One region of the Blautia sp. MSJ-36 genome, then DNA from elsewhere that is predicted to be linked to it. Evidence: predicted binding sites of a transcription regulator. Region 1 holds the regulator's gene; each other region holds the start of a gene.

Region 1 (10,168 bases):
TGCAAAAACGGCAGGGACGGTCTTCAGAAAATTCTGGAACTGAAACCGGAACTGGTTTTCACAGACATTACCATGCCTGTGATGAACGGACTGGATATGATCGAAGAAGTGCAGAGGAACCACCTTCACACCCGCTTTGTGATCCTCACCGGATATGCTGATTTTGAATATGCCAGAAAAGCCATCCATCTTGGCGTCTCTGATTATCTGCTTAAACCTATTGACCTCAAAACTCTGGATGACATCCTTCTCTCCTGCCTGGAACAGCAAAAATCCGAAACCCGGCTGCTTCAGAAAGAATATCTGCAATGTGCTGTCCGAAGTGACAAACTTTCCGCAGGTGATCCTGATTTTATGAATGGTTTTCACTGTTCTTTTGTATTTGTTTTTCAAGGCCCGCTGTGTTCCAGTGTTTACGGTGAAACTATCCCCGATTCCAGGTTCCGTCCTCTTTCCCCGGAGATCCTTTTCCAGCTGGAGCAGGAATACCCTGTTTACATTCATCTTCTCTACGGACGGCACCAGAACGAACAGGTTTATGCGCTGGTCTATGCATCTTCCGATCAGCCGGATCTTTTATCCCTTGCAGAAAAGATCCAACATTTATTATCCGCAAACACAGAAGACCAGGAATCAGATATCTGGCTGAATACTATCCTGGCACGAGCCTCTGACGGATCTTCTGTAACAGATCTTATCAAAGATACATACCTTTTTGCCCTGTTCCACAACTGTTTCGGAAGCAGTTCCATAAAAATCTGCAGCTCCGTTTCAGATCAGAAGATACTTATTTCCCAGGAAGTCAAGCAGCTTTGTGCAGGGATTTCTTCCAGCTCTGACCAGGATTGTTTCTACCATATGATCCATTCTCTGATCACTCTGGAAAACAGAAAAAATATCTCCCAATTCCAGCTGGCTGCTGATCTCAGGTACTACATCTCTGCTGTGATCCAGAACTGCCACAGGGACATTGTCTATCCTGATGTTGCAGAGATCGTTTCCACCTGCTATTCTTACGAAGAACTGGAACGGGAACTTCAATATGAAACTGACAAGATCTGCGGTTTCCACAGCAAAACACCAGGTGAAGAACTCCCTTCTCTTGCACGCCAGGTACGGAACTATCTGGACCGGAATTTCACTCAGCAGATCACAACGAAATCCTTTCAGGATATTTTTGGTTACAATGAAAAATATATCTCCACACTTTTTAAATCAGAATTCGGGATCTCTCCCAGCAAATATATCAGTGAACTGCGCCTGAAAATGGCAAAGACATTAATGCAGAACAACCCGGATATCCTCACCAAAGATGTGGCTGAAATGGTAGGATTCTCCGATGCTTTTTATTTCAGCCGGGTATTTAAATCCCACGAAGGAATGTCACCCAGCCAGTTTCTGAAAAATCTCAGAAAAGATTAAATGTATTAAAAAAACCCGCTTGCGCGGGTTTTTTTATTGTATCGCATTATACACGGGAGAGGTACTCTCCTGTTCTTGTATCGATTTTCAGTTTATCGCCCTGGTTTACGAACAGCGGAACCTGAACCTGTGCACCTGTTTCAACAGTTGCCGGTTTGGTAGCACCCTGTGCTGTATTTCCTGCAAATCCTGGCTCTGTCTCAATAACCTCAAGCTCTACGAAAAGAGGAGGCTCGATTGCGAATACCTCGCCGTTATGAGAGCAAACCTTAACCATTTCGTTATCTTTAACGAATTTCAGAGAATCGCCAACCTGATCTTTTGTAAGACCAACCTGATCATATGTCTCTGTATTCATAAAGTAGTATAAATCACCATCCTGATACAGATACTGCATATCTACACGCTCGATACGTGCAGCCGGGAATTTCTCTGTAGGACGGAAAGATTTCTCCACTACAGATCCTGTGATAATGTTTTTGTATTTTGTTCTTACAAAGGCTGCGCCTTTTCCTGGTTTTACATGCTGGAATTCAACGATCTGACATACGTTTCCATCAATTTCAAGTGTGATACCATTTTTGAAATCACCTGCTGAAATCATAAATATTTCCTCCTTAATATATGCGGTTCTTTTTCGCTATGGATTATTCTATAATACCTTTTGTCATTTTTCAACTGTTTTTTTATTTAAGCCTTTAATTTTTCTTCAATTTCTGCAATCAGTTCGTCAAAAGGCTTCACTCCTGTGACAACTTTAATGTCTGCAAACTTCTCATAAACAGGATCTCTCTGCTTGAGAAGTTTCTTGATCTTGTCCTCTTTGTTCTCAGCTCCCTCCAGTGTTGGATTGTTGCTTCCTTCCAGACGTTTGATCAGTGTTGCCGCAGATCCCTTCAGATAGATGATCGTCCCCATATTCTGAAGATATTTCTGGTTCTGCTCCTGCAGAGGCAGTCCAGCGCTGACAGAGATTACCTTACGCTCACCATCTGTAGACAGCTCTTTAACTGCCATTGTCTCCAGTGCACGATAAAACGGCTCTCCAAAGCGTTCAAATACCTCCTTTACCGACATGTTCATTTTCTTCACGATCAGTCTGTCCACGTCAATAAACGGAAGTCCCAGGTCCTTCGCCAGCCTCTTTCCAACTCGTGTCTTTCCTGAACCCATAAAGCCGATAATTACAATATGGTTCATGAATTCTTCCCCTCCTCTTTTTGGTAAAAATATAGTACTATTTTTTCCAGATAGCGTTTCAGCACAATCTGAATTTCCTCTTTTGGATGAATCGGTTTTACAAGAATCGTACGGATCCCCGCCCGCTTCGCTCCGTAAATATCCGTAAACAGCTGATCCCCCACAAAAATTGTCCGGTCAGGTTCTGTCTGGATCACCTGACAGGCTTTTTTGTAATTCTTCACAGCCGGTTTATGGGCATTTTCTATAAAATTTCCCTCTACGGCCCTGGCAAAAGGCTCTACGCGGGGTTTCTGGTTGTTGGATACAAAACAGTATCGAAACCCGATCCCCCTCAGCTTTTCAAACAGTTTCCTTGCCCGTTCATCTGCCGGTGCACCGTGCGGGACAATGGTATTATCAATATCAAAAAGAAGCCCTCTGTATCCTTCTCTGTAAAGCTTCTCATAGTCAATTACATACGCAGAATCCAGATATTCATCCGGAAAAAAACTTCTGAACATCTATTCCACCTCAGTTTTCTTTTTCCAGGTAATCATAAAGTTCACCCAGACGGTCTTTCATTACTTCATACCCATGCTTGTAAAATCCGCTTAATGCTTCCGCATTCTGTTCCGTACGGGAAACGGTCTCGATTTCCGGTCGGATCACAAAAATATGACCTTCTTTTTCCCATTTTTCAATCAGTTCCAGGGTCTTATTATACACCTGATAACGGTTGAGCAATGTATTTAAAAGATTCGGATACTTCTTAAAAGCAGCCACATATACGGCTTTGCTTTTACCTGGTTTTTTCTTACGGTATTCCTGATTTCTGGTAAGAATGACCACATTTTTCCGGTGGCCTTTTTTCATGGCATGGATAAGAGGTATGGAATCTGCCGCCCCTCCATCCAGATACAGCTGCCCGTCTATCGTTACCATCGGGCTCATTCCCGGAATGCTGCTGGACGCTCTGCAGATATCCATAAGTCTCTGTCTGTCCTGCTTTTCGGACAGATACTCTGCTTCTCCTGTAAGACAGTTCGTCACAACCATCTCACATTCAATATCCGATTTAAAGTACTCGTCAAAATCAAATGGGAAAATCTCATTGGGATACCTGTCAAAGATCATATCCATGTCAAACAGACTTTTCTTATCCAGAATATTTTTCAGACTGATATAACGGTATTCCTTATTTTCCACGATCATACATCTTCTGGTACGCCCTACCTGCCCGGATACATAATCCATGGCATTGCAGGCGCCCGCTGATACTCCCACTACATATGGGAATTCCACTTTCTGTTCCATCAGGTAATCCAGTACTCCTGCAGTAAAAACACCTCTGTTTCCACCGCCTTCCAGTACCAGTGCTGTCTCATTATATTCTGTCATTTTCCATTGCCTTTCCTATCGCTCACCAAGAGGAATATACTCTGCTTCCGGAAGAACATTCTTATATGCAGGACGGATAATTTTATCCACATTGATAAGCTCTTCCATACGATGTGCACTCCAGCCTACAATACGTGCAATGGCAAACATCGGTGTGTAGAGTTCCAGGGGCAGATCCAGCATACTGTAAACAAATCCACTGTAAAAGTCCACATTGGCACTGACACCTTTATAGATCTTACGCTCCTCTGCAATAACCTTTGGCGCAAGGCGCTCTACCGTAGCATACAGCTGATAATCCTTCATTCTGCCTTTTTCTCTTGCAAGCTGCTCCACATACCCCTTAAATACTTCTGCACGTGGATCGGAAACAGAATAGATCGCATGTCCCATACCATAGATCAGCCCACGTTTATCAAAGGCCTCTTTGTGAAGAAGTTTCTTAAGGTAAACACTGACTTCCTCTTCATCACTGTAATCATGCACATGCTTACGCATATCGTTGAACATTTTTACAACTTTGATGTTGGCGCCACCGTGTTTCGGGCCTTTCAGAGAACCCAGGGCTGCCGCAATTGCGGAATACGTATCGGTTCCGGAAGAAGAAACCACATGTGTAGTAAAGGTAGAGTTGTTACCACCGCCATGCTCCATGTGAAGAATCAGGGCAATATCCAGAATCTCCGCCTCCAGTGCCGTGTATTTCTTATCCGGTCTTAAAAGGCGCAGAATATTTTCTGCTGTGGAAAGTTCCTTCTTCGGCTGATGGATATAAAGGCTCTTACCTTTCTCATAATGATTATAGGCCTGATACGCATAAACAGATAACAGCGGAAAAACACTGATCAGATTAATACACTGACGGAGCACATTCTCCAGTTCAATATTATCCGGGTCTTTGTCGTAGGAATAAAGTGTCAGCACACTTCTTGACAGAGCATTCATAATATCTCTGGATGGCGCCTTCATAATGACATCCCTTACAAAATTCCGCGGCAGCTGGCGCTGATTCGCAAGAATCCCGGAAAATTCATTCAGTTCTTCCTGATTCGGAAGTTTTCCGAAAAGAAGCAGATAGGTTACTTCCTCAAAACCAAAACGCCGGTCATTGATGAAGCCTTTTGTCAGATCCTTGATATCATATCCCCGGTAAGAAAGCTTACCTGCACAGGGAACCTCTTTCCCATCCACGATCTTGGTTGCCTGGACATTGGAAATCTGGGTAAGTCCCGCAAGGACACCCTTTCCATTAAGGTCACGCAAACCTCGCTTGACATCGTACTTGCCATATAAAGACAGATCCAGTTTATCATTCTCACGACAGATCTGCGTAAGTTTCTCAATCTCAGGTGTCACTTTCATGTTGAATTTGCTCATCCGTTATTTCCCCTTTCGATTTCTGTTTTATTGCTATCCGATAACGGTCCCTCCTCATTCCCCTCTCAAGCAATTCTGGTCTTATTTCATATATCCCGGCCCTGATGACCGGGATATTTCAGATATGATTATAGCATTTTTTTCCGTTTTGGTCTATGCCGAAAATATTTGTATTGGTGATCAGACCTGCTTATATGTAGCAAAGAACTCTTTCATCTTCTTCATTGCCTTATCCAGCTGACGGATATCCGGCAGATAAACAATACGGAAATGATCCGGCTGGTTCCAGTTAAAGCCTTTACCCGGAACGATGAGAACCTGCTTGTCATGAAGGAAATCCAGGGCAAACTGCTCATCATTATAGATATTGAATTTCTCGGTATCGATCTTCGGGAATATGTAAAATGCCGCACGCGGCTTTACAGCGGAAATTCCCGGAATATCATTCAGAGCCTTATAGATAAAATCTCTCTGCTCGTAAACACGTCCGCCTGGCTGGATATACTCATTGACACTCTGATATCCGCCCAGTGCAGTCTGTACAATCGACTGTGCCGGAACATTGGAGCAAAGGCGCATGGAAGAAAGCATGTTGATTCCTTCTATATAACCTTTGGCCTTGTTCTTGGCTCCGCTTAAGATCATCCATCCGATACGGAAACCTGCGATCATATGAGACTTTGACAGTCCTGAAAATGTCACGCAGAATACGTCCGGTGCAAGAGAAGCGATGGAAGTATGTTTGTATCCATCCATAACAAGGCGGTCATAGATCTCATCGGAAAAGATGATCAGCTCATGCTCTCTTGCAATGTCCGCGATCTGCTCCAGGATCTCCTTCGGATATACGGCACCTGTCGGGTTATTTGGATTGATGATAACGATCGCTTTGGTCCTTGGTGTGATCTTACTCTTGATATCCTCGATATCCGGATACCAGTCAGACTGTTCATCACAGATATAATGAACCACATTTCCACCTGCCAGTGTTGCAGTTGCCGTCCACAGCGGATAATCCGGAGCCGGGATCAGGATTTCATCCCCGTTATCCAGAAGTGCCTGCATACAGAGATTGATCAGCTCACTGACACCATTACCAGTATAAATATCATTAATGGTAACTCCCGGGATCCCACGAAGCTGGGCATACTGCATGATCGCCTTTCTTGCGGAAAAAATACCCTTGGAATCGGAATATCCCTGCGAAGTACGTACATTACTAAGCATATCCAGGATCACTTCCTGCGGTGCGGAAAATCCAAACGGATACGGGTTACCGATATTCAGTTTCAGGATCTCCATCCCGTCTTCTTCCATTCTGGCAGCCTCATCCACAACCGGTCCACGTACGTCATATAATACATTATCAAGCTTTGATGATTTCCCGAATGTTCTCATAAAAACCACTCCTCTTCTAATTTTCACTATTATTTAACCATTTTAATTTCATAGTCAAAAAATATCTATTTCTATATCTTCTCACATTTGGGCTTTCAACGCAAGAAATAAAAATTTAAAAAAATTTAATTTAGCACTTCCCTTTTTTAGCATGTTAATGTATAATAGCACTCGAATTTAGTTTTCAATGCAATTTAATATGTGATGAGGAGGAAACAACAATGTCTTACACAGAAGAAGTTTATGAAAGAGTTGTAGCACAGAATCCTGGCGAGCCAGAATTCCATCAGGCAGTTAAGGAAGTTCTCGATTCCCTTAAAGTCGTAATTGACAAAAATGAGGAAGAGTATCGTAAGCTTTCCATTCTTGAGCGTCTTGTAGAGCCAGAGAGAATCATCTCCTTCAAAGTACCGTGGATCGATGACAACGGAACTGTACAGGTTAACAAAGGATACCGTGTTCAGTTCAACAGTGCTATCGGACCATACAAGGGCGGCTTAAGATTCCATCCTTCTGTAAATCAGGGTATCCTGAAATTCCTTGGTTTTGAGCAGATCTTCAAAAACTCTCTTACAGGCCTTCCGATCGGCGGTGGAAAAGGTGGCTCCAACTTCGATCCTAAGGGTAAATCTGACAGAGAGGTTATGGCATTCTGCCAGAGCTTTATGACAGAGCTTTGCAAATATATCGGCGCAGATACAGATGTTCCGGCTGGTGATATCGGTGTCGGCGGACGTGAGATCGGTTATCTCTTCGGACAGTACAAGAGAATCCGTGGTCTTTATGAGGGTGTCCTCACAGGTAAAGGCCTCTCCTTCGGCGGTTCCCTGATCCGTACAGAGGCTACTGGTTACGGTGTTGTATACATGCTCAACGAGATCGCAAAAGCACACAACGACTCCGTAGCAGGAAAAACAATTGTTGTAACAGGTTCTGGTAACGTAGCTATTTACGCTGTTGAGAAAGCTACTCAGCTTGGTGCCAAAGTTGTTGCAATGAACGACTCCAACGGATATATCTACGATCCGAACGGAATCAACCTTGACGTTGTAAAAGACATCAAAGAAGTTAAACGTGGACGTATCAAAGAGTACGCTGACCGTGTTGAGGGTGCTACTTACACAGAGGGACTTGGCATCTGGAACATCAAATGTGATATCTATCTTCCATGTGCTACTCAGAACGAGCTTGGTCTTGACGGAGCTAAAACACTGGTTGCAAACGGCTGCAAATATGTCGTTGAGGGTGCTAACATGCCTACTACTCTTGATGCAACAACATACCTTCAGGAGAACGGTGTTCTCTTCATGCCTGGTAAAGCCGCAAACGCTGGCGGTGTTGCCACATCCGCACTGGAGATGAGCCAGAACTCCATGAGACTTTCCTGGACAAGAGAAGAGGTTGATGAGAAACTTCACAACATCATGATCGACATCTTCCACAAAGCTGATGACGCTGCTAAACGTTACGGTATGGAAGACAACTATGTTGTAGGTGCAAACATCGCCGGCTTCGAAAAAGTTGTTGACGCTATGAAAGCTCAGGGTATTGTTTAATTTAAGTTTCCTGAATCATTAACGTAAGTTATAACAGGGACCGCAGAGGAATTTTCCCATGCGGTCCCTGTTTTTATATCCTGCTTTACTGTCTGTGATAACTCATAAATTGAAATCCATATTAAAAATCGTACAAAAAAAGACCGGCTGCCCTTTGACAATCGGTCTTAAATATTCAACATTCATTTTTCTAGTTGATCAGTTTCTTCAGCTCGTCCATAAAGGTACTGACATCTTTAAATTCCCTGTATACAGACGCAAAACGTACATATGCCACAGCATCCAGATCCTTCAGATGCTCCATGACGATCTCTCCGATCTTGGTGCTGCTGATCTCACGATCTTCTGACCGGAAAATATCCCCTTCTATGGAATCGATCATCTCTTCCACTCTCTCAATGGGAATGGGGCGTTTATAGCAGGCACGAAGAACACCATCCTGGATCTTGGAACGTTTATAGCTCTCCCGGTTCTGATCCTTCTTGATCACAGTCAGTGGAATCGTTTCCACCTTCTCATAAGTTGTAAAACGCTTTCCGCAGGCATCACAGAGACGGCGGCGGCGGATAGAATTGGTATCCTCTACAGGTCTGGAATCTACAACTCTTGTATTATCCTGGTTACAGAACGGACATCTCACGGAACTCTCCCCCTTTCCGGATCAAAAAATCATTACTAAATTTGTTTTTATTATAGAATAAATGCATATAATGTGTCAATAATCGGACTTGCATAAATTTTACAGATTTTCCATAAAATCATATCAGGTGATGAATTTTATGCGTATCTGCGAACTGAAACAGAAAGAAGTGATCAATATCCACACCTGCCGTAGCCTTGGCTGTCCTCTTGATGTGGAATTCTGCTGTGAAACCGCCCGGCTGAAAGCCCTGATCATGCCGGAACCCGGGAAATTCTGCTGGTGTTTTTCAAGAGAAAGTGAATGCATCATCCCCTGGGACTGCATCCGCCAGATTGGTGAAGATATCATCCTTGTTGATTTCCGTGATGAAAAACGGCTGGGAGGAGACTGAACCGACTACATTTGTCAAGGCCCTTTATTTTTTATATTTTCCCCGGAAAAGTATATTTCAACCGCCCTCTGAGAATCATCTTAATGTACTGACAAGACAAGGAGGATTCTAAGATGGCACTGAATAAAGTTGAAATCTGCGGAGTAAATACCTCAATGCTTCCTGTTCTCAACCAGGAAGAAAAAGAGGAGCTCTTCAAAAGAATCAAAGCTGGCGATGAAGAAGCCAGAGAATTGTACATCAAAGGCAATCTGCGGCTTGTTTTAAGCGTGATCCGCCGTTTTCAGAACAGCAGTGAAAATCCAGATGACCTTTTTCAGATCGGCTGTATCGGCCTGATCAAAGCAATCGATAATTTTGATACCACCCTTCAGGTAAAGTTTTCTACCTATGCAGTTCCTATGATCGTCGGTGAGATCCGAAGATATCTCCGGGATAACAACAGCATACGGGTCAGCCGCTCTCTGCGGGATATCGCCTACAAAACCATCTACACCAGGGAAAACTATATGCGGCAGCATCTCAAAGAGCCTACCATCGCGGAGATCGCTGATGAGATCGGCATTGACAAGGAAATGATCGTCTATGCCATGGATGCGATCCAGAGCCCGGTGAGCCTTTTTGAGCCGGTGTATTCCGAAGGAGGAGATACTCTCTATGTCATGGATCAGATCAGCGACAAAAAGAACCGGGAGGAAAACTGGGTGGAAGATATTTCTCTCCGGGACGCCATGAACCGGCTGGGAGAACGGGAACGACACATTATTGATCTCCGCTTCTACGAAGGAAAAACCCAGATGG
Region 2 (10,168 bases), on a different contig from region 1:
TGTGCCCCGTCAGTGATCACAAGTGTAGGCGCCTGACGGATCCCGTACTGCTTGACAAGTTCGGGATTCTGCTCGGCATCGATGATCTCCAGTTCTTCGCCTTCCAGCATTTTCTTTGCCATACGACAATTCGGACAAGTACTGGTTGTGAAGAGATATTTGTGAGATGCCACCGGCTGGATCTCAACCTCATCACCTTTCATGGTCATCATGCTGGTGTGTACTTTTTTCAGCTGGGAATGGGTAATATCATAGAGGGTACGGTTCTTGTACTCCTGTGTCTTGCCATCGTTCCAGTTCTGTACCGGACGGTAGTATCCGGTGATACGGCTGTAAACCTCGGCCTTCTTTCCACATTTCGGGCAGGTGAAATGCTCGCCGCTGATGTAGCCATGCTCCTGACATACGGAATAAGTCGGAGAAATGGTGTAATATGGCAGACGATAATTCTCCGCGATCTTACGTACCAGAGACGCTGCTGCCTTCCAGTCCGGAAGCTTCTCTCCCAGGAATGCGTGGAATACAGTTCCGGATGTATACAGAGTCTGCAGATCATCCTGAATATCCAGTGCGTCAAAAATATCAGCGGTATAATCAACCGGCAGATGAGAGCTGTTTGTATAATACGGAGTATCGCCCTCTTTTCCTGCTGTCTTGATATCCGGATAACGGCTTCTGTCGTGTTTGGCAAGACGGTACGCAGTGGACTCTGCCGGTGTTGCCTCCAGGTTGAAAAGCTCTCCCGGATACTGCTCCTGGTAGTCGGAAAGACGGTTTCTCATATGCTCCAGAACTTCTTTCGTAAACTTCTGGGTTTCCGGATCTGTCATGTCTTTTTTCAGCCAACATGCATTTAAGCCCGCTTCGTTCATTCCCACAAGACCGATGGTGGAAAAATGATTCTCAAAGCTTCCGAGATATCTCTTGGTGTACGGATACAGTCCCTCATCCAGAAGTCTGCTGATCACATCTCTTTTGATGTGAAGAGATCTCGCGGAGATATCCATCATATGATCCAGACGCTGATAAAATTCCTTCGGTGTTCTGGAAAGATATGCGATACGTGGCATATTGATGGTTACAACACCTACAGAACCTGTGCTCTCACCGGAACCGAAGAAACCGCCGCTCTTTTTGCGGAGCTCACGGAGATCCAGGCGGAGGCGGCAGCACATGCTGCGGATGTCGCTTGGTTTCATATCACTGTTAATATAGTTGGAAAAATACGGTGTACCGTACTTGGAAGTCATCTCAAAGAGAAGTCTGTTATTCTCGGTATCAGACCAGTCAAATTCCTTTGTGATGGAATAGGTCGGGATCGGATACTGGAATCCACGTCCGTTGGCATCTCCCTCGATCATGGTCTCGATAAATGCCTTATTGACCATATCCATCTCTTTCTTACAGTCTTTGTACTTGAAGTCCATGTCCTTGCCGCCTACGATTGCCGGAAGTTCTGCAAGGTCGTCCGGAACAGTCCAGTCCAGTGTGATATTGGAAAATGGTGCCTGAGTTCCCCAGCGGCTCGGAGTATTTACGCCGTATACAAAAGACTCAATGCATTTCTTTACTTCTGTATAGGAAAGGTTGTCTACCTTTACAAAAGGAGCCAGGTAGGTATCAAAAGATGAAAATGCCTGTGCGCCTGCCCACTCGTTCTGCATGATTCCCAGGAAATTGACCATCTGGTTGCAGAGTACGCTTAAATGCTTGGCAGGTGCGGAAGTGATCTTACCCTCGATTCCGCCAAGACCCTCACGGATCAGCTGTTTCAGGGACCATCCTGCACAGTATCCAGTCAGCATGGACAGATCGTGGATATGAATATCCGCATTTCTGTGTGCCTCCGCAATCTCGTTGTCATAGATCTCCGACAGCCAGTAATTGGCAGTAACTGCTCCGGAGTTGCTTAAGATCAGTCCTCCTACGGAATAGGTTACTGTTGAGTTCTCTTTTACACGCCAGTCCTCAACCTTCACATAGCTGTTTACGATCTCTTTATAGTCAAGGATGGTAGATTTCATATTGCGGATCTTCTCACGCTGCTTGCGATAAAGGATATACGCCTTGGCAACATCGGAATATCCTGCCTGGATCAGTACGTTCTCCACACTGTCCTGGATATCTTCCACAGAGATCCGGTTGTTCTCGATCTTATTCTGAAAATCCGCTGTAACACGAAGTCCCAGAAGATCGATCATATCCGGGCTGTAATTCTTGCCCTTGGCATCAAACGCCTTATCAATTGCCGCGGTGATCTTCCCCATCTTAAATTCGTCTAATTCACCGTCTCTTTTTACTACCTGAAACATAAGAAAAATGCCTCCCTCATGCATGTATTTATAAAGCGGACACTCCCGTTCCGCCTCACTTACCTGCCCATGAACATACCCCGTTTCACGATCTATGTTCAAAGCGCTGTAGGCTTATTGTATCAGACACACCTCTTTGCGTCAACACAAAAAGCACCATATATAGTGTCCATTTTGTTCACGGTACTATATATGGTACTGAGTAGATTTTTTAACATTATGTGACTTTCGGATAGATTTCCCGCGGAACCCTTGCTTTTACAGCGATTCCGCCTTCTGTATATTCTTCCGAAAGAAGCTGTCCATACTCACGGATCAGCTGGATCTGACCTGCTTCTGAATATGGAAAAAGCCGCTCCATATAAATCTGGCCTTCTGCAAGAATCTCCGAAAGAAGCTGTTTAAATTCTCCAAGTCCCTCTCCTGTCCGTGCGGAAATTTTCAGCGTATGATCTGCACGGAGATCCCGGAGACTCTCCCCGGAAACACGATCCTGCTTGTTAAAAAGTGTGATTGTCTTTTTCCCAAGGGCACCCAGCTCTTTCAGGGTCTCATATACGATATGCATCTGCATCTCCGCCTGGGGATTGGACGCATCTACTACATGAATGATGTAGTCCGCATATTTGGCTTCTTCCAGGGTACTCTTGAAGGCTTCTACCAGATTATGTGGAAGTTTTCGGATAAATCCTACGGTATCCGTAAGAAGAAGCTGCTGCCCGTCATCCAGTGTCAAAAGACGTGTAGTGGGGTCCAGCGTGGCAAAAAGCTTATCCTCCGAAAGCACCGACGCACCGGTCAGTGTATTCAAAAGCGTGGATTTTCCAGCGTTGGTGTAACCCACAATAGCCGCAGTCTTCAGATTGCCTACCGCTCTTCTGGAACGGATCAGCTCCCTGTGTTTCTCCACCTGGGAAAGTTCCTGCTTCAGTGCGGAGATCCGGTTTCGGATCAGACGGCGGTCTGTCTCCAGTTTCTTCTCACCGGGGCCTCTGGTACCGATTCCTCCTCCAAGTCGTGAAAGGGAAGAACGAAGTCCCACAAGACGTGCGGAACGATAACGAAGCTGTGCAAGCTCTACCTGGATCTTACCTTCGCTTGTAACAGCACGCTTTGCAAAAATATCAAGGATCAACAATGTACGGTCCATGACTTTGCATTCCAGTTCCCGCTCCAGATTGTTCATCTGTGCAGGAGAAAGCTCATCGTCACAGATCACGCCATTGGCATTCAAAGCATAGAGAAGGCCTTTTACCTCCTCGATCTTGCCTTTTCCGATATAGGTACCGGGGTGTACTGCCTCACGGTTCTGAATGATCCTGCCAGCAACAGCCGCGCCGGCTGTAGCCGCAAGCTCCCCAAGTTCATCCAGGGATTCTTCCATGTCGTCCCCCAGATTCGCCTGGACACCGATCAGAATAACCCGATCCTGTATTTCCTCAAAATATTCCATATCAGCCCTCCGAAGACGTTCTGGTTTTCAGAAAAGCCAGCTCTTTTTTTGCGGCGGAATCTTCCGGGAACATGTCAATATATTCCTGTGCCTTGGTCAGTGCGGTAGCAAAATCCAGTTTCTTCTCATAGGCTACGATCTCATTGAACAGAAGACTCTGCATCTCGTCTGTGGTAGCAGTAGGAAGGCCTTTTGTAATGTTATCAAGAGCGGAATCATAATCCCCGTTCCGGATATCACACAGTGCCAGGCCGTTATATCCCTTGGCAGAATCTCCCACTGCGGAAATATACTGTTTGTACATTGCCTGAGCATTTTCCACATCGTCCTGAGCCAGATATACCATTCCCATGAGAAGAAGGGCCTCTGTATTATCCTTCTTGGATGCTTCCAGGAGCTCTTTTTTTGCATTGGTGTAGTCTTCCATATAGTAGTAGACACGGCCTCTGTCACAGTGATCCTGAGCGTCCTTGGCCTCAGAAGAAAGAGCAGCCTCCAGATATCTGGTTCCGTCTGCTTCCATATCTTTATCCAGGTATGCCTCATAAATCTGGATCGCCATATCATAGGTGGCATCCTCTCCGTAAGCCTGTTTGAAGTTAGACGCAGCTTCCTCGTAGGAATCCATAGCAAGAGCAACTTTTCCGGTGAGGAAATAACTGCTTGCATCCATGGAAAAATCTTCTCCAAGTGTCTGGCAGTCTGCCATGGCGTCCTCATACTTGCCCCATTTCAGCTCTGCGGTAGCACGGTAGGACAGGATATCTTTGCGGAGGCTTTTGCTTACATTATCGCAGTTCAGTGCCTCTGTAAAATTATTCACGGCATCCTCATATTTACCGAGACGCAGGCTTGCAATGCCTGCCCCACGGTAGGACTGTGCCAGTTTTACCCCGTTCTGGATGGAACTCTGGTACTCCTCCAGGGCATACTTGTAGCTTCCCTGGGAAAGATCTTTTCCGGCCTGCTCGTATGTTTTTGTTTTTTCACTGCCGCAGCCGCCCAGAAGCAAAGCTCCTGTAACGGCTGCAAGAATCAATACGGTCTTTGTATTTTTCATGGAATTCCTTATTCTACAACAAGCCCTTCGGCTTCCATCACATCAACAACACTGTCTACATATTTATGGCAGAGTTCATCGGTTCCTGCTTCTACCATAACACGGATCAGCGGCTCTGTACCGCTCTCACGTACCAGGATACGGCCATCATCGCCAAGTGCCTCTGCTGCAGCTTCGATGGATGCTTTTACCTTCTCATTTTCCAGTGCTGTTTTCTTGTCGGAAACACGCACATTGCGGAGAAGCTGCGGGTAAACCTTCATCTCCTTGGCAAGGTCGCAGAGTGTGGCTTTCTGGTCCACACATGCTTCCATAATCATCAGGGATGTGAGAATTCCGTCACCGGTAGCAGAATAACGGCTGAAAATAATATGTCCGGACTGCTCGCCACCAATGCTGTAATTGTTTTCCATCATGTTCTCGGCAACGTATTTGTCACCAACTGCAGTCTGCTCATAGTCGATGCCTTCCCGCTCCAGAGATTTGTAAAGACCAAGGTTGGACATAACGGTTGTTACAACGGTATTTCCGTTCAGCTGGCCTTTTTCTCTTAAGTATTTACCGCAGACATACATAATCTTGTCACCGTCAATGATGTTTCCACGGTGGTCTACGGCGATACAGCGGTCCGCGTCACCATCGTACGCAAAACCGATATCCAGGCCTTTATCTACCACAAACTGTCTCAGGACTTCAATGTGTGTGGAACCGCATCCACGGTTGATGTTGGTTCCGTTCGGCTCGTTATTGATTACGTAAGTTTTTGCACGAAGTGCGTCAAAAACACTCTTGGCAATAGCGGATGAACTTCCGTTGGAGCAGTCCAGTCCTACCTTGATATTCTTGAAATCGTGGCATGGGATAGAGATCAGATGTCCGATATAACGGTTTCTTCCGGATGCAAAATCCACAGTACAGCCGATATCTTCTCCGGTTGCCAGCGGAAGTTCCTCGATCTCACCATCCAGATAAGCCTCGATACGTGCTTCAATATCTGCGGAAATCTTCTGTCCGTTCTCATTGAGGACTTTGATTCCATTATCATTAAACGGATTATGACTTGCAGAAATCATGATACCGCAGTCAAAATCTTCTGTACGTACCACATAGGACACACTCGGAGTTGTTGTTACATGAAGCAGATAGGCGTCTGCTCCGGATGCGGTAAGTCCTGCCGCAAGGGCATACTCAAACATGTAACTGCTTCTTCTTGTATCCTTGCCGATCACGATCTTCGCCTTGTGATCTCTGCCGTAATACCAGCCAAGATAACGTCCCACGCGAAATGCATGATCTGCTGTAAGTTTTACATTTGCTTCACCACGAAAACCATCTGTTCCGAAATATTTACCCATAATGCTCTCCTTTATTACTGATACAGTCCTTCCGGATAAACGCCGTCATCTGTAAGTTTTTTGAATGCAGCCTGTACAGATGCTTTATCTTCCTGATAAGTAACACCAAACCACTCGTCCTTTGTCTCAAGAACGTCTACTGCTGCTTTTCCGGAATGGATCAGCTGGTCGATAAGCTCTGGAAGAAGATATTCTTTTTTGATGTCTCCCTCTTTGATTCCACCAAGGAACTCAATGAAGCCTTTCTCAAGGATTTCCATAAATTCCGGTGTCAGTCCCCACATGTTCATGGAAACAAAGCTCTTGGTATCCAGTGCTTCTGCTGTACCGTCGTCATTTCTTGTTTCTGCGCCGTCTGCTGTCTTGAAGATGTTATGTGTCTCTGTAACGCCGACAAGCTTGCCGTCCTCAATGTGGCACACACCTCTTGTAACGCTTCCGTTGTCGCTTAATGTATTTCCAAGGCGGAAACCTGCCATGCAGATGTGCATCGGGCCATCCTGTGGATGATCCTGTACAAGATAGTCGTGAACTTTTACGTAGGCTTCTTTTCCATAGTAGTCATCTGCATTGATAACAGCGAATGGCTCGGAAAGGACTTTCTTTGCTGCCAGTACGGCATGTCCGGTTCCCCATGGCTTGGTACGGTCTGCCGGTTTCTGGAAATCTCCCGGAAGATCATCGATCTCCTGGAATGCATAAGCAACCTCTGTAATCTTGGAGATACGGTCTCCGATCACTTTTTTGAACTCATCCTCAAGGTCTTTACGGATAATAAATACAACCTTGTTGAATCCTGCCTCCAGTGCATCATGGATAGAATAGTCCATAATGATCTCACCCTTCGGTCCTACCGGTGCAAGCTGCTTGATTCCTTTTCCAAAACGGCTTCCAATTCCTGCCGCCATGATTACCAGTGCTGTTTTTTTCATGTTTCGATTCCTCCTGATTTATTATGACTCCTGCTTCATTATAATTTATATAGTTCTTTATTTGTTATTAACGATTACTCCTGCTCATTGAGCTTGGTCAGCTTCACTGCCTGGTCTGCCGCGATCAGGCTGTCGATGATCTCATCCAGGTCTCCGTTGAGGATATTCTCAAGGCGATGAAGGGTAAGTTTGATCCTGTGGTCTGTCACACGTCCCTGCGGGAAGTTGTAAGTACGGATCTTCTCGGAACGATCACCGGTACCGATCTGGCTTCTTCTTGCCTCTGCCTCAGCGTCGTGCTGCTTGGCAAGTTCCATCTCATACAGACGGGAACGGAGCACGCGAAGTGCCTTATCCTTGTTCTTAAGCTGAGATTTCTCATCCTGGCAGGAAATTACGATTCCTGTAGGAATATGGGTAAGACGTACGGCAGAGTCTGTGGTGTTGACACACTGACCACCGTTTCCGGAAGCACGGAATACGTCGAATTTACATTCATTGAGATCCAGATGGAAATCAATCTCTTCTGCCTCCGGCATGATGGCTACAGTACAGGTAGAAGTATGGATTCTTCCGCCGGACTCTGTCTCCGGTACTCGCTGTACACGATGCACACCGCTTTCATATTTCAGTCTGGAATATGCACCTTCACCTTTGATCATGAAAGTAACTTCCTTGAAACCGCCGATACCGTTCTCATTAAGGCTGAGCATCTCAGTCTTCCAGCGGCGGGATTCCGCATATTTCACATACATACGGTAGATCTCTGCCGCAAAGAGAGCTGCCTCATCACCGCCTGCGCCTCCACGGATCTCAACGATAACATTCTTGCTGTCGTTAGGATCTTTCGGAAGAAGAAGGATCTTCAGCTCATGCTCCAGCTCCTCCACTCTCTTTCTTGCATCAGAAAGCTCCTCTTTCAGCATCTCACGCATCTCTTCGTCCTTCTCGCTCTCCAGCATGGAAAGACTGTCCTCGATGGTTTCTTTGTTTTTCTTATATTCTTTATATGCGTCAACGATTGGCTGCAGGTCGCTCTGCTCTTTCATCAGCTTCTGAAAATGCGCCGGATCATCGGTTACCCCCGGTTCTCCCAGCTCATTGAGAAGCTCCTCAAAACGTACCAACAGATCATCCAGTTTATCAAACATGTATTTCCTCCTGTTTCTGATACCTGTAAATCACAATTTTTACAAAGGCTTCTGCCCCATCACTACACGGTCAAGGCCCGGAAGATCTTTTACCACCTGAACCTTTTCAAAACCGGCATTTCTCAGCATTTCACTGACTGCCTCCCCCTGGGTGCAGCCGATCTCATACAGAAGCCATCCGCCCGGTTTCAGATACTTTCCGGCCTCTGCGGTGATCTTTCTGTAAAAATAAAGCCCGTCTTCCATTCCGTCAAGAGCCTTCCTTGGGTCATGAAGGCGGACTTCTTCCATCAATGTTTCAATTTCTTCTGTCGCGATATAAGGCGGGTTTGAAATAAGGATATCATATTTTCCCCCCTCTTTTCCACCTTTTTCGCAAAAATACGGTGCCGAGAACAGATCACTTTCCACAAAATCCGCCCGGTTCTCCACATTCAGAAGACTGGCGTTCTCTTTGGCCACCTCCAGTGCTTCCGGCGAAACATCCACACCGACACCATGGGCATCCTGCCGTTCCAGAAGAAGGCTTATGAGAATGCAGCCTGAACCCGTACACATATCCAGAATCTCCGGTTTCTCCACATCATCAAGGCATTTCAGCCCTTCTTCCACAAGTGTCTCCGTGTCCTGTCTCGGGATCAGCACATTTTCGTTTACATAAAATTCATAGCCCATAAAAAAAGCCTGATGAGTCAGCTGCTGTACAGGAATATGTCCTGCCCGCCTGCCGATCAGCTCAAGATACTCTGCTGCGGTCTCATCAGACACCGGTTCATCACCATGTGCAAAATAGTATGCCCGGTTCTTTCCGGTCTTATATTCCAGAAGGAGCCAGGCATCCAGCCCGGCTTCTTCCAATCCGTTATCTTTCAGTATCGTTGTTCCTTTTTTGAGAAGTGACTCAAGAGTCTGCATGGCTTGTCTCCTCTGTCTCATAAGGGATGTCCAGGTCAAATTCCTCTTTCAGATAGGCTCTCCAGTCAAAAACCGCCTCAACAGCCTTGATGGCTACTTCTGCCATATCTGCGGTTGGTTCCTTGGTGGTGAATTTCTGCATGGCAAGACCTGGTTTACTCATAATGTCCGCAAATTTGCTGTCCGTTCTTCCTGCCCACTGGATGATCTCAAAGGAAATCCCCGCAACTACCGGTACCATAAGAAGTCTTCCGAACAGTCTTACCCAGTAAACCGGTACCAGCACAAACACAAAGTGCAGCACAATACTTACCAGCATGACCAGGAACAGAAAACTGGTTCCGCAGCGCTTATGGAGTCTGGAGCTCTTCAGCACGTTCTCCACAGTCAGCGGCAGTCCGTGTTCCACACAGTTGATACATTTATGTTCCGCACCGTGGTACATAAAAGTTCTCTGGATATCCTTCATTCTGGAGATCAGGAACATATATCCCATAAACAGTGCCAGTTTTACAAAAGCTTCTACTACAGTAACCAGGAATTCGGAAGCTCCTACCTTACGGATCAGGCTGGCCAGTATATACGGAAGAAACATAAACGCAGCCACAGACACTACCATGGAAAAAGCCACTGTAATGTAAAGAAGCCACTTGAACTGCTTATCTTCTTTGGCTTTCTTTGCGGAAAGCTCTTCTTCTGTGAGCTGTTCGTTCTTCTTCGCCTCTTCTTCGTCTTCCTCGTCACCTGCGATCTCCGCAGAATACATCAGGCATTTCGTGCCTACCACAAGAGAATCCACAAAACTTACCACACCACGGATGATGGGCTTCTTCAGAAATGCATGATTTCCGAAGGTACATTTATAGTCTTCTACTTTCAGCTCGATCTCCTGGTCCGGACGGCGCACTGCGATAGAATATTTGTCCTTGTGGCGCATCATGATGCCTTCCATCACGGCCTGTCCGCCAATATTCGATGATTTCATTCATT
Region 3 (10,168 bases), on a different contig from region 1:
CCAACATAGGTCTTTTATAATAAAATATAATACTCGTTACTATTGAACAGTAACCAATTTTAAAGAGAAATGAGGTATTTCCTATGAGCGAAAAAACCGTAGTAGTTGCATTAGGCCACCGAGCACTTGGTACCACACTTCCTGAGCAGAAAACAGCTGCCCGACTTGCAGCCAAGGCAATCGCAGACCTGGTTGAAGAAGGAACCCGCGTGGTAATCTCCCACAGCAACGGTCCGCAGGTAGGGATGATCCACACCGCAATGAATGAATTCGGCAAGGCACATCCTGATTATACATTTGCACCAATGTCCGTATGTTCTGCCATGAGCCAGGGTTATATCGGCTATGACCTTCAGAACGCCATTCGTGCGGAACTTATTTCCAGAGGAATCTATAAACCTGTCAGCACCATTCTCACACAGGTTGTCATTGATCCATATGATGAAGCATTTTCCGAACCGGAGAAGATCATCGGTCGTGTCCTGAATGCAGAAGAAGCAGAAGCCGAGGAAGAAAAAGGAAACTTCGTCACAAAAGTAGGGGAAGGACAGTACAGAAGAATCCTTGCAGCACCGAAGCCACAGAAGATCGTGGAGATCGAGACCGTGAAGGTTCTTTCCCAGGCAGAGCAGATCGTTATCGCAGCAGGCGGTGGCGGAATCCCGGTTCTTGAGCAGGGTACCCAGCTGAACGGTGCCAGCGCCATCATCGAGAAGGACCGTGCAGCAGGACTTCTTGCAGAGGAACTGAACGCAGATACTCTGATGATTCTTACAAGTGTTGAGAAGGTAAGCCTTAACCATAACACCGATCAGGAATCTTATCTGGATACCATCTCCACAGAAGATGCGCAGAAATACATCGCAGACAATCAGTTTGCGGCAGGCTCCATGCTTCCGAAGATTGAAGCAGGTGTTTCCTTCGTCGAAAAAGGCACCGGACGCCGTACCATCATCACCGATATGGCTCACGCCAAAGACGGATACTGTGAGAAGACAGGAACCATCATTAAATAATACACTTTTCCATAACAATATCCCGCAGAAAACTGCTGAATCTACCGGCAGTTCTGCGGGATATTTTTTATGCCGGAAATCGGCGCAAAAAAACACAGATACAGCATAATGCCATATCTGTGTAAATAGCTCTACCTCAGCCAATCTGTCCGGCCTATATTTTACATGGATTTTCGCTCAGCGATCTCCGCCATCTTCGCCTCATTCAGACGGGTGTCCCCATGAACACGGCTGTAGGAAAGATATCCGTTCATACGGTCGATCTTCGTCAGGTTTCTGGAACCGCAGACCGGGCACACATCCATTTCCAGCTCCTCATGACCACAGTCGTCACAGTATGCAAGAGAAAGGTTCACGCCCTCATAATATCCCAGATCCATGGCTCTGCGGATCAGTGTACGGATGGCTTCTTTATTGTAGCCGATGGGATAACGTACATACTGGATCTTACCACCATTGCAAAGCTCCCAGAAACGTCCCTCCAGATCCTGTTTCTCGATTGGGGTTACGTCCTCTGTTACATGACAGTGGAAACTGTTGCTTACATATGGTCTGTCAGAAACCCCTTCAATAATTCCGTACATCTTACGGAACTGCTCTACCTGCAGGCCACAGAGACTCTCTGCCGGCGTTCCGTAGATTGCGTAAAGGTAACCGTCTTCCTTCTTATACTGATTTACCTTGTCATTGATATATTTCAGAACTTCCAGGGCAAACGCACCATCCTCTGCAATGGATTTTCCATTGTAAAGCTCCTGCAGCTCATTAAGTGCTGTAATACCAAAGGAAGCTGTCATCGGCTTCAGGATCTTGCCGATTTTTTCATTCGGTTTCAGATGTCCACCGTAGAAACCACCCTCACAGTAGGCAAGAGGATTGGTAGACGCACGCATCTGTCCCAGATACTCATACGTACGGATATGCAGATTACGGATCATTTCCAGATAGAAATCCAGAACTTCATAGAAATCTCTGCTCTCCGCTCTGGCCTTGGCAAGGATCATCGGAAGATGAAGGCTTACCGCACCGATGTTAAAACGGCCCACAAAAACAGGCGTATCATTCTCATCTGCCGGTTCCATGCCACCACGCTCATACCACGGGCTTAAGAAAGCACGGCATCCCATCGGGCTGATGACTTTTTTGTATTTCTTGTACATGCTGGAGATATAGCCTGCGCCGGACATGGACAGCCAGTCCGGATACATGGTCTTGGAGGAGCACTCCACACCAGCCTCAAAAATATCCTCACAGCACTTTCCAGGACCGTGGATCTCTTTGTCATAAAGAAATACGATCTTCGGGAACAGTACCGGTTTCTTATGTCCGGCTTTTCCCTGGCCTCCCTGATGCACTTCAAGAAGAGAAACCGTACACATCTTCTCAAACTGCTCGGTTCCAAGACCAAGTGTTACTGTAACAAACGGATAATCGCCTCTGGAAGAACCAACCGTATTCAGCTTGTACTCAATTCCCTGCCATCCCTGGTCATAATCCCTGCGGACTTTATCAAGAGCATACTCGATCGCACGTTCCTCGCGGCCGCTCCAGCTCTCATCAGAGTATTTCAGAAATTCGGAAATATATTTATCGTAACTCTTCTTCGCATACGGTGCCAGGATCTTATCAACTTCAGGAACGGTAAAACCACCGTACTGCTGCGCTGCTGTGCTGAGGATGATATCGCCCATCACATCAAAGGCTGTATCCAGGGTCTTCGGCTCATTATACCAGACATTACCCATCTCAAAACCGCCGCTTAAAACAGCTGCCACATCAAACAGACAACAGTTCATAGTATCCAGACGTGCAGACTGATCATGAATGTAAATGTAACCATCCTTACATGCCTGAAGCTCATTACGGTTCATAAAGAACTTCCGGTAAAGCTCCTTGTTCAGCTCATTGAAGATCAGGCTTCTCTTGGTTGCAACAAGCGCACTGTCCGTATTGGCATTGCTCTTATCGCCGATGTAACGGATGGCCTGACTCTTGGTGTAAACGTCATCCATCATGTGAATGAAATCCAGCTTGTAATTCCGGTAATCGCGGTAGCTCTTGGCAACTGCAGGATTTACACGCTCCAGTGCTCCCTCTACGATGTTATGCATCTCCTGGATCTCGATCTCATTTTTCCCAAGGGAATCCGCATGCTCCTGGGCAAAACGGCAAATAAAATCCTTCTCCTCATCGGAAAAAGTATAAAGAATACGCTCTGCTGATTTGTTCACGGCAGCCACGATTTTCTGAGGATTAAACTCCTCTCTTGTTCCGTCTTTCTTAATTACATATAACATGGCTCATCTCTCCCAAATACTATATATAGTACTATCTCTACCTATATCTTGATTTTTCTCTATATATTGTGCTAGGCATGAGTATACCACAGCTGGGAGGAAAAGAAAAGGGATATTTCTGTATACAAAAAAATACAGACTTTTAGCACTGCATGATCTCACTGCGGAAATATTCTTACAAATTCATTTGGAACCATTCTGCGATGAAATCCCATATCTCGGGAAGCAGGGCGACCAATGCCACTATAAGCCATATGATCCAGCTTATACTGTTTCTTTTCCGGCCTTCGTTCTGCTGCTTTTTCCCCTGATTTAAAACTTCTGTACGATTTCTGTTCGCCGTTGTTTTATACACGGTACTGCCTGCCGGTGCGGTCTTTTTCACAGTTGCAGCTGCATTTCCTGTATTTCCTATATTTCGGTTTCCGCCTGGATTCCGGTTCACTCCTGCATTCCGTCCCGTATTCATATTGCGGCCTGCATTCGTATTCCGCCCCATATTCGTACTCTGCTTCACCCGGCCGCTGCGCTGTGCTGTTTTATCCACAGTCTCTCCATACTGCCGCATCATATCCCGCACTTTGGCGGAAGCATGTCTGTAATGTACCTCACGGGGCTCATTAAGATGGTAAAGTACTTCATCATTTCTGTAAGGCATCCCGCACAGTGAACACCTGCCATTTACAACCCTGCCGCCACAAACCTGACACTTCTCACCTGCCATAAACTCCCTCCGTTCTGTCCGTTAAAACGGACATTTACATTTATTTTTATCAATCGGACATTCCCATTTCGTCCTGCTGCATGTCCCTGAATGCGAGCATTACACAATTTACATTCAGTATATCATATCATGCTCTCAATACCCAGTATTTTTCCCTGGTCCAGGCCCGGACTTCACACCTCCTTATATTGCCACCCTGGCCATTTTCTGCTATAATACCCCACAGAGCAACAAGCCAAAAAATCATCAGGAGGAAGCGATAATGAACACAATCACAATCCCCGCAACCTATCATGCAGACCTGAACCTCCATGACACACAGATTGCGATCAAAACAGTAAAAGATTTCTTCCAGCAGACACTCTCCCAGAAGCTCAACCTTCTCCGAGTATCCGCTCCAACATTTGTAGCACCGGAATCCGGCCTTAATGACAATCTTAACGGTGTAGAGCGCCCGGTAAGCTTTGATATCAAGGCTATCGAAGGCAGCAACGCCGAGATCGTACACTCCCTTGCGAAATGGAAACGCTACGCTCTGAAAAAATACGGTTTTTCTCACGGTGAAGGCCTCTACACAGATATGGTAGCGATCCGCCGCGATGAAGATCTGGACAATATCCACTCTGTTTACGTAGACCAGTGGGACTGGGAAAAAATCATCTCCAAGGAAGAGCGCTCCATGGAGACTCTCAAGGAGACCGTACGCACCATCTACAGTGTCCTTCGTAAAACTGAGAAATATATGGCTGTACAGTACGACTACATCGAAGAAATCCTTCCGAAGGACATCTTCTTCATTACAACACAGGAGCTTCTTGACATGTATCCGGACTGCACACCGAAGGAACGTGAATACAAGATCGTCCGTGAAAAAGGTGCCGTATTCCTTATGAAAGTCGGAAAAACTCTTACAAACGGAGAGCGCCACGACGGACGTGCCCCGGACTACGATGACTGGGAACTGAACGGCGATATCCTTGTATACTATCCGGTACTTGACATTGCACTTGAACTTTCCTCCATGGGAATCCGTGTTGACGAGGACGCACTTGACCGCCAGCTTACCGAGGCAGGCTGCGATGACAGAAGAGAACTTCCTTTCCAGAAAGCCATCCTGAACAAAGAGCTTCCGTACACCATCGGTGGTGGTATCGGACAGTCCAGAATCTGTATGTTCTTCCTGCGTAAAGCACACATCGGAGAAGTACATGTATCTCTCTGGCCAAAAGAAATCACAGATGCTGCAGAAGCACACGGACTTCAGCTTCTCTAAAACATCTTGCAGATTTATTTATAATTTTTGCGGAAATGAGGTAATAACGTGAACATTCTGTTTTTTCTGATTCCCAAAAGCGAAGTCGCCTACATCTTCGAAGATGAGACCCTTCGCCAGACCCTTGAAAAAATGGAGCACCGCAAGTACTCCTGTATTCCCATTCTCACCATGGACGGCAAATATCTCGGCACCATCTCAGAGGGCGACCTTCTCTGGGGCATGCGCCGGGCAGACATTCACGATATCAAGGAAACAGAGGGCGTTCCCATCATGGCAATTCCACGCCGTGCCACCTATAAACCGGTCCACGCAGATTCCAATATGGAAGATCTCCTGGACCGCGCCATCAATCAGAACTTCGTGCCAGTTGTGGATGACCAGGGAGCCTTTATCGGAATCATAACCAGAAAATCCATCATCAAATACTGTTACAACGAAATGAAAGCCGCACAGGGCGCTGCTGAAGAATAAACTCAGCTACCAGCCCCCAAAAACAAAAACAAGGCTCCGGTTCCCGGGATAAAGCGAATATTCTCATTCTGCTTTCCCGGGAACCGGAGCCTTATTCTCTGTCCTTCTTTATCTGATTCGATCAGATCACCCTCACAATATTCAGCTTCTCATCTGCAAGTACCATATCCGCCCGTTTTCCAGGCACAAGAGAGCCCACCTCTCCATAGATGCCAATGCTCTTTGCAGGATTTCTGGTGGCCGCAAAAATCGCCGTACGCTCCGGCACACCCATTGCGATCACGCACTGCATACATTCATAGAGATTGGTTGCGGAACCGGCAATGGTGCCATCCTCAAGAACCGCCTTCCGGTTATTCATAATCACCTTCTGGCCGCCCAGCTCATAAACACCATTTTCCATTCCTGCCGCCATCATGGAATCGCTGATCAGTACAATCCGTTCTTCCCCGAACATCCGGAATGTATTTCTTACTACTGCCGGATGAATATGAATTCCATCTCCGATCATCTCCGCCATACACAGCGGATCATCTGCCGCTGCTGCGATCACTCCAGGCGCACGGTGTCCCAGCGGATTCATGGCATTGTACAGATGGGTTACATGATGGGCACCCTTTTCCATGGCTTTTGCCGCGCAGTCATAATCCGCACCTGTATGGCCGATGGAAATCACCACATCATCTTTAAACGTTTCAATAAACTCCTCTGCGTCTTCCATATTCGGAGCCACAGTCACAACCTTTATCCTTCCACCGGAAGCGTTCTGACATTCCCGGAAAAATTCAATGTCCGGTTTGCGGATGTATTCCTCCACATGTGCCCCCTTTTTCGCAGGATCCAAAAACGGTCCTTCCATATTCAGGCCCACAATCCTGGCGCAGCTCTTATCCTGCTCCACTTCTGTTGCGGAAGCAAAAATCCGGATCAGCTCATCCATGGGAAGTGTCATAGATGTAGGACAGTAGGAAGTAACTCCGTGAGCTTTTTCATACTGGAGAATTTTTTTCAGGCCGGCCGCATCTGCGTCTGAAAAATCATGTCCGACCGCACCATGGCTGTGAATGTCCACAAGTCCCGGCAAGATTTTCAGTCCGGAAGCGTCAATTTCTTCTTTATCAGAAACTTCCGCCTCACCGGATACAAGTTTCCCGTCTTCTACATAAAGATCCATTTTCCGGAAGCTGCCATCTTCCTGAAAAACATTTCCATTTCGGATAATCATAACTTTTTTGCCCCTCTCTGCGCTTCCTCTATAAAAGTCCTTTTTCACGGATCAGGCTCAGTGCATCCTCATCTGCCACAACCGTGAGATCCGGATGAAGCTGCAGAATAGATGCCGGAACATTCGGTGTGATCGGTCCGTACAGGGAATTGTACAGGGCTTCTGCCTTGGAAGTTCCCGTTGCCATAAGGAGGATTTTTTTTGCTGCCATAATGTTCTTGATTCCCATAGTGTAGGCCTGTTTTGGAACCTCATCCATACTCTCAAAGAATCTTGCGTTGGCTTTGATTGTACTTTCTGTCAGATCCACACAATGGGTTTCTTTCTCAAAAGCCGCTCCCGGTTCATTAAATCCGATGTGCCCGTTTCCGCCGATACCAAGAAGCTGCATGTCCACACCGCCGGTTTTCCGGATGATTTCATTATACTGTGCACACGCCTTATCACTGTCCTCTTCCAGCCCGTCAGGCACAAAGGTTCTCTCCTTGTCAATATTTACATGGTCAAAGAGATTCTGATTCATAAAATAACGGTAACTCTGGTCATTGTCACCGGAAAGTCCCTTATATTCATCCAGATTCACACTTGTCACTTTTGAAAAATCCAGATCTCCTTTTTTGTACCACTCCACCAGCTGTGCATACATGCCCACCGGTGTGGAACCGGTAGCAAGTCCGAGAACCGCATCCGGTTTCATAATAATCTGTGCAGACATGATATTGGCTGCTTTTCTGCTTACATCCTGATAATCTTTTCCTGTGTAAATAGTCATAGTTTTTCCCCCTTAGTTTTTTGCTGTAAAACCCTTTTTTCTCTGATTATTATAACATACTTTCCATTTCAGAAGCTGTCATACCACAAAAAAACTGATATTTTCCTCCTGCATTTCTGTACAGGACATGGAAAATATCAGTTCGGCGTAATTCGAATTTATAATGTTTTTGAAAGGAATTCCCGAAGTCGTTTATTCTTCGGATTTGCAAAAAATTCTTTCGGGGAATTCTCCTCCTGGATCTTTCCTTCATCAATGAAAAGAACTCTGGTTGCCACCTCACGGGCAAATCCCATCTCATGGGTTACCACAACCATGGTCATGCCGGATTTTGCAAGCTCCTGCATCAGTTCCAGAACCTCTCCGACCATCTCCGGGTCAAGTGCGGATGTCGGCTCATCAAACAGCATCACATCCGGATTCATGGCAAGAGATCTCGCAATGGCAATACGCTGCTTCTGGCCACCGGAAAGCATATCCGGATAGGAATCCGCCTTATCCGGAAGACCTACTCGTTTCAGAAGCTCCAGTGCCGTTTTTTCTGCCTCTTCCTTACTCATAAGGTTCAGAGTTACCGGTGCGAGCATGATGTTCTCTTTTACCGTCTTATGCGGAAACAGATTGAACTGCTGGAATACCATTCCGATCTTCTGACGGTGACGGTTGATATCCACCTTCGGATCTGTGATGTCGGTTCCCTCAAAGAGAATTTTTCCCCCGGTTGGCTCCTCAAGAAGATTCAGAGAACGGAGAAATGTGGATTTACCACAGCCGGACGGTCCGATGATGGCTACTACTTCACCTCTGCGGATCTGTGTGGTGATCCCGTTGAGAACCTGATTGCTGCCATATGCCTTTTCAAGTCCCTGTACATCCAGAAGCACTTCATTACTTACGCTCATTGGTTCTCAGCCTCCTTTCAAGTCTTCCTACCAGATAGGTAAGGAAGCAAACGATCACAAGATAGATCGCAGCTACTACCAGCAGCGGGAACAGTGCACTGTAGGTCTGGCTTCGGATAATGTCTCCGCCACGGGTCAGATCCATAAGTCCGATATAACCACTGATGGATGTCTCCTTCAAAAGTACGATCAGCTCATTTCCCAGGGCCGGCAGGATGTTCTTGACCGCCTGCGGAAGAATGATCTTGATCATAGTCTGTGTATAGTTAAGACCCAGGCTCCGTCCTGCCTCAAACTGTCCCTGATCAATAGACATGATACCGGAACGGACGATCTCAGCCACGTATGCAGCAGAGTTCATACCAAAAGCGATAATGGCAACGACTATCTTACCCGGATCTATGGTCGCAAAAATAACATAAAATACGATCAGCAGCTGTACCATCGTTGGTGTGCCACGGATCACGGTCAGATAAACACGACAGATCACATTAAGGATCTTAAGCTTACCTGTCTTATCATGTGTAGAACGGACAATAGCAATGACAAATCCCAGAAAAATACCAAGAAGTACAGCAAAAAAAGTAATGATGATGGTATTTTTCAGACCGGACAAAATGAACTGCCAGCGATTGTCGTCCAGAAAGTTAAACTGAAACTGTTCAATAAGACTCAAAATTTCCACCCTTTCCAAAACTACAGGTTCCGAAATCCGGAAAACATACCCGGATATCCGGAACCTGATCATTCGCTACTGAATTCTGCAACGAATATCTGTTTCTCAGCTTATCCGTTCAGAATCCTCTGATTTCTCTGTACAAAATTATTTCTTTACGATAACAACCTGCTCTGCAGTTGTGTACGGATCAGTGAAATCAACGCTCTTTTTACGATCCTCTGTTACTGTCATTCCTGCAGCACCGAAATCAGCTTTTCCGGATTTAACAGAATTTACGATCGCATCAAACTCCATATCCTCGATCTTCAGCTCATATCCAAGCTTGTCGCAGACAGCCTGAGCGATATCAGCATCAATACCTACGATCTTATCTCCGTCGTAATATTCGTATGGCTGGAAGGTTGCGTTTGTTGCCATGGTAAGAGTTCCCTTGGAGTGATCTGCATCCTTAGGAGTCTCATATGGTGTCTTACCTGCATCATCACCGATATAGTTATCTCTGATGGAATCCAGAGTTCCGTCATCCTTCAGCTCCTTCAGAGCCTCGTTAAACTCTTTGGTAAGGTCTGCATTATCTTTGGAAAGGCAGATCGCATACTCCTCTTTATCAAAAATATCCTCAACGATCTCAAGATCATCGTTTTTCTCAACAAATTTCTTAGCAGGCTCGCTGTCGATCACTACGCAGTCAATCTTACCCTGTTTGAGAGCCATAACAGCGTCATTACCTTTGTTGTATCTCTCTACTGTTGCGTCCTTAACCTCTGTAGCGTCTGCGTCACCGGTTGTTCCAAGCTGAACACCGA

What was found. Region 1 encodes NrdR, which represses ribonucleotide reductase genes. Its sites were predicted from a motif close to CACAANATNTTGTG; they were not measured.
Region 2: a site for NrdR is predicted at 2,467-2,480, ahead of KQI39_RS15125 (ribonucleoside triphosphate reductase). Genes of this name have one in related genera too.
Region 3: a site for NrdR is predicted at 3,331-3,344, ahead of nrdD (anaerobic ribonucleoside-triphosphate reductase). Genes of this name have one in related genera too.

The regions. Positions count from the first base shown of each region.
Region 1 covers NZ_JAHLPQ010000015.1:235-10,402, reverse strand. Annotated here, with positions in the region: gene KQI39_RS11090 (response regulator transcription factor) at 1-1,422, shown strand, start outside; gene efp (elongation factor P) at 1,469-2,026, opposite strand; gene KQI39_RS11080 (shikimate kinase) at 2,113-2,622, opposite strand; gene KQI39_RS11075 (YqeG family HAD IIIA-type phosphatase) at 2,619-3,125, opposite strand; gene KQI39_RS11070 (patatin-like phospholipase family protein) at 3,136-4,002, opposite strand; gene KQI39_RS11065 (citrate/2-methylcitrate synthase) at 4,018-5,379, opposite strand; gene KQI39_RS11060 (aminotransferase class I/II-fold pyridoxal phosphate-dependent enzyme) at 5,560-6,777, opposite strand; gene gdhA (NADP-specific glutamate dehydrogenase) at 6,999-8,333, shown strand; gene nrdR (transcriptional regulator NrdR) at 8,524-8,973, opposite strand; gene KQI39_RS11045 (YlmC/YmxH family sporulation protein) at 9,113-9,367, shown strand; gene sigG (RNA polymerase sporulation sigma factor SigG) at 9,481-10,168, shown strand, end outside.
Region 2 covers NZ_JAHLPQ010000032.1:8,009-18,176, forward strand. Annotated here, with positions in the region: gene KQI39_RS15125 (ribonucleoside triphosphate reductase) at 1-2,312, opposite strand, end outside; gene hflX (GTPase HflX) at 2,530-3,765, opposite strand; gene KQI39_RS15135 (tetratricopeptide repeat protein) at 3,767-4,825, opposite strand; gene glmM (phosphoglucosamine mutase) at 4,834-6,180, opposite strand; gene KQI39_RS15145 (nucleotidyltransferase family protein) at 6,195-7,112, opposite strand; gene prfA (peptide chain release factor 1) at 7,187-8,263, opposite strand; gene prmC (peptide chain release factor N(5)-glutamine methyltransferase) at 8,303-9,178, opposite strand; gene KQI39_RS15160 (DUF1385 domain-containing protein) at 9,165-10,163, opposite strand.
Region 3 covers NZ_JAHLPQ010000024.1:14,712-24,879, reverse strand. Annotated here, with positions in the region: gene arcC (carbamate kinase) at 84-1,016, shown strand; gene nrdD (anaerobic ribonucleoside-triphosphate reductase) at 1,178-3,313, opposite strand; gene KQI39_RS13620 (hypothetical protein) at 3,489-4,037, opposite strand; gene asnA (aspartate--ammonia ligase) at 4,300-5,310, shown strand; gene KQI39_RS13610 (CBS domain-containing protein) at 5,359-5,784, shown strand; gene nagA (N-acetylglucosamine-6-phosphate deacetylase) at 5,906-7,009, opposite strand; gene nagB (glucosamine-6-phosphate deaminase) at 7,038-7,781, opposite strand; gene KQI39_RS13595 (amino acid ABC transporter ATP-binding protein) at 7,940-8,683, opposite strand; gene KQI39_RS13590 (amino acid ABC transporter permease) at 8,670-9,362, opposite strand; gene KQI39_RS13585 (transporter substrate-binding domain-containing protein) at 9,507-10,168, opposite strand, start outside.